Regions from separate parts of the Pseudoalteromonas sp. M58 genome, predicted to be linked through region 1. Evidence: predicted binding sites of a transcription regulator. Region 1 holds the regulator's gene; the other holds the start of a gene.
What was found. The regulator LexA, encoded in region 1, represses DNA repair genes until DNA is damaged. The targets are predictions, from matches to a motif close to TACTGTATNNNNATACAGTA.
Positions count from the first base shown of each region.

Region 2: the regulator LexA is predicted to act here: its motif matches at 2,154-2,173, upstream of AAGD16_RS11010 (YebG family protein).

Region 1 covers NZ_CP152390.1:3,159,500-3,163,719, reverse strand. The annotation lists gene hmpA (NO-inducible flavohemoprotein) at 1-100, shown strand, start outside; gene AAGD16_RS14585 (endonuclease) at 140-793, opposite strand; gene AAGD16_RS14580 (hypothetical protein) at 1,046-1,426, shown strand; gene AAGD16_RS14575 (PaaI family thioesterase) at 1,456-1,899, opposite strand; gene lexA (transcriptional repressor LexA) at 2,098-2,715, shown strand; gene coxB (cytochrome c oxidase subunit II) at 3,209-4,220, shown strand, end outside.
Region 2 covers NZ_CP152390.1:2,376,206-2,380,425, reverse strand. The annotation lists gene putP (sodium/proline symporter PutP) at 119-1,630, shown strand; gene AAGD16_RS11010 (YebG family protein) at 1,803-2,102, opposite strand; gene AAGD16_RS11005 (ComEA family DNA-binding protein) at 2,400-2,693, shown strand; gene AAGD16_RS11000 (DUF6170 family protein) at 2,706-3,008, opposite strand; gene dsbB (disulfide bond formation protein DsbB) at 3,010-3,528, opposite strand; gene nhaB (sodium/proton antiporter NhaB) at 3,647-4,220, opposite strand, start outside.

The DNA.
Region 1 (4,220 bases):
AGCATCATTTATGGCTAACGTAAAAGGCCAGCTACTTGATTTAGGTGTGCAAAGCTCAAACATTCACTACGAAATATTTGGACCACACCAAGCGTTATAGGTTAATTAAAAGCGTGTGTTACACGCTTTTAATTTAAACTTACAGCTTTTTACTATTTGTGTTAGCAGCATAAGCTTGTTGTTGCCAAGCATTAAATAGCTTTTGTTGTTTAGCTGAAATTTTTAAACCATACGTTTTTTGCATGTAAGCGTACGCATCGGCAATGCGTTTACGTGCATGAACAGGCGGTTCAACAACACGTTGTTTAAAATTAACTTTAACCTCACAGCGACCATATTGCGTCGCGTTTTGGGCTAACATACCAAAGCGATAGTTTGAGCGATCGGCGTTAATTTCACCAATTGCAGGGGCTAAATTGTTTATATCGGCTTCCATCATGCGAAACTTAGCGCTAACTTTGCGGCAGTTTTTACGCCCACCATCTTGCCAACATTGTAACTGGTGACCAAATTCCCATGCAGGGACAATATGTTCCCATTCAATTCGCAATGCACGTTGATTTACTTTGCCTGAGCGGGTTAGTGTGTTGCGAGGCACGTAGCCACAATGGGTAGGATCGGGTACTAACTTTTTGCCTTGTTTTTTTATATCGCAACCACAATAAATACTTTTAGCGTTTTCGGGAAGGGTATTAATTAAGTGCTTTTTGGCACTCGAAAACCGCGTAAATTGTTCGCCCATTGCTGAAAAACAAGCACAGCAAGCCAACAAAGCTAAAATAAACCGAATCATATCCATCACATACGTGAACTACAGGAGCGGCTAGTTTAAGGCCTAGAATAAAAAAGTAAACTGCCACCGGCATGCTTTAATTTTAATTTGCGTATTTTGTAGAGGGCGTTTTTGAGGAGTAAATAGTGGGCAATATTCAGAGGCTAACGCTAAAAATGCGTTAATGAGGTGATTCCTGCGTTGTTGATTTGGTATAACGGTAAAACTGCGTTAAAGTTTGCAATGAAATTAATAGAGGGTAAAAACGAGATAATGTCGGAAATTCAATTTTTAAATGTAGATCTAGAGCTTGAGTCAAAGCAAGATATTAGCGTATTAGTTGCTGATTTAAAAAAGGTCGCAACTATTTTACATTATGATAAAGACGAATACCGTCAACTTGCTCGCATAGAGGTTGCAGGTGAAATAACCACGCCAGATAAAGCGATTAATCACTTGTGTGAGTTAATCGAGTCGTGTTCACGCAATGCATTAAAGCAATGGTTGAGTTGCTCACGCAGAACCTTCGATATGGGGTTTGAGTCTGGCACTTCGCCAAAATGCTTTAACCAAGCCTTACATGCAGATACCTTGTTACGTATATCTGCAATTGGTGCAGGCGTAGAAATTACTATTTACCCTCTCGAAAAGTAATTTAATTTCAACCTTGGTTAATTGACTTACTAGCCTTTTCGCTCAACTACGGCTGCGGTCATCCGTGATACGCAGCAAAGCTCATTGCGGCTATTGGTTATTTTAATATCCCAAACCGAGCTGCGTTTGCCGATATGATAAGCTCTCGCTGTGGCCGTTAATGTGCCATTGCGTGATGCCTTTAAATGACTTGCACTGATCTCTTGGCCAACACAATAAAACCGATTGAAATCAACTACAAAATTAGCGGCATAACTTGCTACTGTTTCAGCAAGCACCACATTTGCACCACCATGAACGATACCCATAGGGTTATGATGCTCTGGAATTGCCGGCATAGTTGCCACTAAGTAGTCATCACCAATTTCACTGATCTCTATTCCCATGGTTTTCATGAGTGTCCCTTGGCCTGTAATACCTTGATCTAATTGCTTACAAAACTCTAATGTAATCGGTTGATGCCAAATACTCATGCTAGCTCCTTGGATAAGTAATTGAGAATTAAAATTTATTAATATGATAATGCGTTGCTAATAATTACATTTATCACCCTGCTTTTAAAGTAGGTTATTGTTTGATGATAACGGCATATAAGGCATTAATTTATATTTGCGATTTTTAAATAACTGTATATACTCACAGTTAATTGTACTGTATGGAAAACCAGTTGTATGCGACCATTAACGAAACGCCAAGCGCAAATACTCGAACTCATTAAAGTGTTTATTAAAGACACTGGTATGCCTCCTACACGTGCCGAAATTGCACAAACACTGGGTTTTAAAAGTGCGAATGCTGCAGAAGAACACTTAAAAGCACTGGCCAAAAAAGGTGTGATTAAAATGAAGCCAGGCGCGAGTCGGGGCATTCAGCTTGTTGAAGAAGAGGAGCCAGAGCAGTTAGGCTTACCTTTAATTGGCAGGGTGGCTGCCGGTGAGCCTATATTGGCGCAACAGCATGTAGAAAGCCACTGTAAAATTGACCCTTTAATGTTTAAACCTGCGGCCGATTTTTTATTGCGTGTTAACGGTATGAGTATGAAAGACATTGGTATTATGGATGGTGATTTACTTGCTGTGCATAAAACCCAAGTTGCCGAAAATGGACAAGTTATTGTTGCCCGTGTTGACGACGATGTAACCGTGAAGCGTTTAGAAAAAGCGGGCAGAAAAGTACTCTTACATGCTGAAAATGATGAGTTTTCAGCTATTGAGGTCGATTTAGAAAATGAGTCGTTCAATATTGAAGGCTTAGCGGTAGGTGTTATTCGTAACGCTGACTGGATGTAGTATTAAAGCATAATTTAGCGCTTAATAGTGATTAGGCGCTGGGTTTGTTAGCAGCACAATGTCTAACTTATCAAATGTATGACTATATGTTGTCAAGTGCTTCTCCTATCATAAATAAAATCACTAAATACTTTATAAATAAACAAATTTACTCTGCTTTTTTAAGTTAACAATTTTTTATATTTCTATCCTGTAATTTCAATACACCCCTTACTAAACCTGACTCTTAGATTAATTGCCTGACTAGTTGCTATTTTTTTAGCTGCGCATTTTAAAAAATACACCTTGTTTATTTTTCATACTCACCTTGCTTATTGTTTATTTTTTAACTAGTTATTAAAGAGCTGGAATAAAAATAACTCACAGCTTAGTCGTTTTGAGAACACACATTTACTAAATCCAGCACCCTTATAAAAAATAAAAATAACGAATAGGCGTTTAAGCCGTATGCCTCTTCGCTTTGCGTCAGCAATAGCATCAAAGGAGCCGTCACATGGGTAAGCTGAGTTCTTCCTTGTGGCTTATATTGTTTGTTTTTTCGCAGAATGTGCTTGCTAATAGCCAATATAATATGCGTAAAGGCGTAACCGATATAAGTAATAATGTATACCAACTGCACATGACTATTTTTTTAATATGTTGTGTGATTGGGGTGATCGTGTTTGCCATTATGTTTTGGGCACTCATTCATCATCGCAAATCTAAAGGGGCTGTCCCTGCCCAATTCCATGAAAGCACCAAAGTAGAAATACTGTGGACTGCGATCCCTTTTGTCATATTAATTGTTATGGCCATTCCTGCGACTAAAACCTTAATTGCCATGGAGGATGCCAGCAAAGCTGATCTCACCATTAAAATTACAGGCTCACAGTGGAAGTGGCATTACGAGTATATGGGGGAGGACGTTGAGTTTTATTCCATGCTAGCTACACCTCAAAATGAAATAACCAACCTTGCTGATAAAAACCCGAATTATTTACTCGAGGTCGATAAACCGCTGGTACTACCAATTAATCAAAAAGTACGTTTTTTAATGACTTCAGATGATGTTATTCACTCATGGTGGGTGCCTGACTTTGCCGTTAAAAAAGATGCAAACCCTGGGTTTATTAATGAAACATGGACCAATATTAATGAGGTTGGTACTTACCGTGGGCAGTGTGCAGAGCTTTGCGGTAAAGATCATGGTTTTATGCCTGTTGTGGTAGAAGCTAAAACAGAAGAAGACTTCAAAACGTGGTTAGCAGAGGCTAAACAAGCCAAGCAAAAAGCAGCTGCAGCAGACGCTGCGTTATTAGACCAAGTTGTACCAAAAGAAGAGCTGATGGCGCTTGGTGAGCAGGTTTATATGGCGAGCTGCGCGGCGTGCCATCAGCCAACAGGATTAGGCTTGCCGGGTGTTTTTCCGGCTCTTAAAGGCAGCCCAATAGTCATAGGTGATATCAAAGGGCATATAGATATTTTGCTCCACGGTAAACCAGGTACGGCTATGCAGTCTTTCGCAA
Region 2 (4,220 bases), 780 kb from region 1:
ATAGTTCAGTAGAAAGCTTTTATTCCAATACTGTCTTAATTATAAGATTTCAAGAGTCATTATTTGGATTAAAAGCCTGTTATTACTTATTTAAGTGGAGGCAAATTTGGAAACAGGAATGATTATTTCACTGGCATTATATTTTATTGTAATGCTGGGAATAGGACTATACGCATATAAGCAATCTACCAGCGATATATCAGGGTATATGCTAGGTGGTCGTAATTTAGCCCCCAGTGTTGCTGCCTTATCAGCGGGTGCATCAGACATGAGTGGTTGGTTACTTATGGGCCTACCTGGCGCAATGTACTTGTTTGGGCTTAGCAAGGTTTGGATTGCTATTGGCTTAGTGTTAGGCGCATGGGCAAACTATTTCTTAGTCGCCCCAAGACTGCGTGTTTATACTGAAAAAGCAAATGACTCTATTACCATCCCTGATTATTTTGCAAATCGTTTTGATGATAACAAGAATATCCTTCGTGTGATCTCTGCAATTGTTATTATTGTGTTCTTTACTTTGTATACTTCATCAGGCGTTGTCGCCGGTGGTAAGTTATTTGAAAATTCATTTCAGATGAGTTACGAAATGGGTTTATACATCACCACAGGTGTGGTTGTTGTTTACACCTTATTTGGTGGCTTTTTAGCGGTTAGCCTAACAGACTTCGTGCAAGGTTGTATTATGTTTATCTCCTTGCTTGCAGTACCTATCGCTACTTATATGATGCTTGATCAGCCATTTATGGATACTTTAGCAAATGCAAATTACCAGCAGTTGTTAAGTTCACCAAAAGCCAGTGAAATCCATTCATTGAATATGCTTGATTGGTTTGCTGGTGGTTCTACCATTGCTATTATTTCAGCGATGGCTTGGGGCTTAGGCTACTTTGGTCAGCCACATATTATTGTTCGCTTTATGTCTATTCGCTCAGTAAAAGAAATGCCAACTATGCGTCGTATTGGAATGTCTTGGATGACACTATCTGCGATTGGTGCGGTATTTACCGGTTTATTTGGTGCTGCCTTTATGATTGAAAACCAAATGCCAATTGCCGATAAAGAGACCATTTTCTTAGTATTAGCTGAACTTATTTTCCACCCATTAATTGCTGGTTTCCTACTGGCTGCTATTTTAGCTGCGATTATGAGTACGATTTCATCGCAATTATTGGTGTGTTCAAGCTCGCTTACTGAAGACTTCTACAAGATTTACTTAAACCGCGATGCCTCGCAAACTGAGCTGGTGTTAGTAGGGCGTATTAGCGTAATACTGGTTGCGTTATTTGCTATTTACCTAGCGTATGACCGTAATAGTTCAATACTTGATTTAGTTAGTAACGCATGGGCTGGTTTTGGTGCTGCATTTGGTCCACTTGTCTTGTTTAGCCTTTACTGGAAACGTATGAACTTAAAAGGGGCTATTAGCGGTATGGTTGTTGGTGCTTTAACAGTGCTTGTATGGATTTATGCGCCTATTACCATTAATGGTGAGAGCTTAAGCAGTGTAATTTATGAAATCGTCCCAGGCTTCATTTTAGCGAGTATTGCTATTGTGGTAGGAAGCCTTGTGACAGCTGAACCGAAAAAAGAAATTACTGATCTGTTTGATGAAGTTGAATCGTCATTGTAACTGATTAGCTAACGTAAAGTGTTGGTTTTTATAAATGCCAATCAGTTTAACTGGTTGGCATTTTTTATTAGCTTTAGCTGACCTTTAGCTATTATTATTTAAAGGCATAAAAAAACTGAATTCGAATACCGAATTCAGTTTTTTAATAATTACTATTGAGCTTTTGAAAGTACTAACTCGCTGCTTTATCTTTTATATCCGCAACGTTATCTGACTTTGTTTTTTTAGCTTTAGTGGGTACTTCTTTACCACCTTTAAGTACGGCCATAAAGTCGTCTTTACTTTTTGCAATCTCCAGCGCGAGCGACTCAACCTGTTGTTCACTTAGTGGCACATCTACTTTTTCAAGCATGAGTTCTAGTGACTCGGCAATATCGAGCATTTTGTCATAGGCATCAGCTTCTTTTTTAGTAGTAAACGTCATGCGCTCGACTCCGTTTCGTTCTACAACATATTTAACAACAACAGCCATGATTTCTCCTGCTTACTTACGTGGCAATATGATTAATTTAAATCATTAGATTACTGTTTTTATATACAGTACAAGCTTGCGCGTGGTTTTGCAAGCTTTAGCCTTAGTTTATCTGCAGCTTGGTTGACAATAAAGAGTAACTCTACTTTATTTATTAAGTCACTTTATAACGCGTTGCAGTAAAGGAGTCGCAAGGAGTGATTGTTACCGTTAGTACTTAGTAACCACAACGTTATGTAAAAGTGCTGGGTGTAAATAATCAACGAATGTTCATGTAAGAACACAAAAGGAAATAGTATGAAATTAATTAAAATCATCTCATTAGCCGCTGCTTTATGTTTATTACCTATGGGTAGCACCTTTGCGCAAAGCGATATGCTATCAGAGCAGATGCAATCAGCCGTGGTTAATATTAATACTGCTGATTTAAAACAGTTAATTAAGTTACCAGGTGTTGGCAAGAAAAAAGCACAGGCAATTATCGATTATAGAGAAACAAATGGTGATTTCTCATCACTTGAAGATCTAGCTAAAGTAAAAGGGGTGGGTAAAAAAATGCTAGCCAAACTTGATGGAAAGGTGGCGTTTTAACTTAAAAGGGCGCTATGCGCCCTGATTAAACTGTTTTAAGGCAGCACCAAGGTGCTTTTTAGCAAAATTAACATCTACGGGGGCGGTTAGTAGCGGGTAGCTTAAACCAGCCACAATCAAAAAGGGCACGAGTAGCCATCCTTCAAAAAGGGTAAATATTAAAAAAAATGGGCTTAGCAGCATAAGCTTTACAATACGCATTAACACTCTGTCACTAGGAGAGAGCATACTTAACGAGATCGCAATAACGGTTTGTCTTTGACGAACTTTTAAGTGTTTAAGTTCGTCAACGTGGCTTGAAAAAAAAGTAAACATATTAAAGTGACTTTTTAGAGATTAATCGACTGGCCACTAACGCAATAAGTGTGGCGGTAAACAATACAAAAATAACTTCCATCCATGCTGGCATACTTAAGCCTGCAAATTGCCAATCTATGTTTCCGCAATCACCGGTTGCCTCAAAAAATTGCGGTATCCAATGATGTAATGGCATAAACTCTGGAAAATTTGGCTCAAACTCACAGCTAAATGCGAAGGGGTCAGTGGTTGTTTGCATTTCAATGTGCTCACGAGCTATTAGTAACCCCCATACACTTGAAACCCCCCACACTGTATAAGCGACAATACGGACTACGAGGTTGTTTGGTTTACTGGCGCCAATAATACCGGCAAAAAGTAAGCCTAATACCGCGGTGCGTTGGTAAATACACATAATGCACGGTGCTAATCCCATGTTGTATTGAAAAAAGAGCGCGATGACTTCAAGCAGAAAAACAATCCCACTGAATAATAACCAAGGTGTACGTTGAGTACTTAGATTAGCAAGCCAGTTCATAACAAATCCGTATTTAAATAAGGGCTTAGATTATGACGTAGGATAAACAGCGGAGCAAGTAAAAGGGAAAAAGTGAGGAGCTATGAAATTTCCTAGCTCCTCAAAGTCGGGGAAGCTCTTAATGCCCAGAATTCGCTACAGGGATGTGGTGTTGTATTATCCCCCAGTCATAAAACAAACTGGTTATTTCACTCAAGCCAAAATAAGTCGCGCTTAACCCAACAAAGGTAAGCACAAAAGTGTAAGGTAAAGCCATATACACCATTCGACCGTAAGATAGGCGTAACACGGGAGCTAGTGTTGATGTAAGTAAGAATAAGAAAGCAGCTTGACCATTAGGGGTGGCCACGCTGGGTAAGTTTGTGCCGGTGTTTATCGCCACTGCAAGTAAATCAAATTGGTCTCGAGTTATTTGACCTGCTTTTAGAGCTGCAGCAACTTCATTTATATATACAGTGCCGACAAATACATTATCACTGACCATTGAAAGCAATCCATTAGCGATAAAAAACATCACCAATTGTAAGTGCCCTTCAAATGTTAGTACCCAAGTAATCACAGGGGTAAAGAGTTGTTGATCGATGATTACTGCAACCACACTAAAAAATACACAAAGTAGTGCAGTGAAGGGGAGGGCCTCTTCAAAGGCTTTACCGAGTTGGTGCTCTTCTATTATGCCGGCCGACGACGTG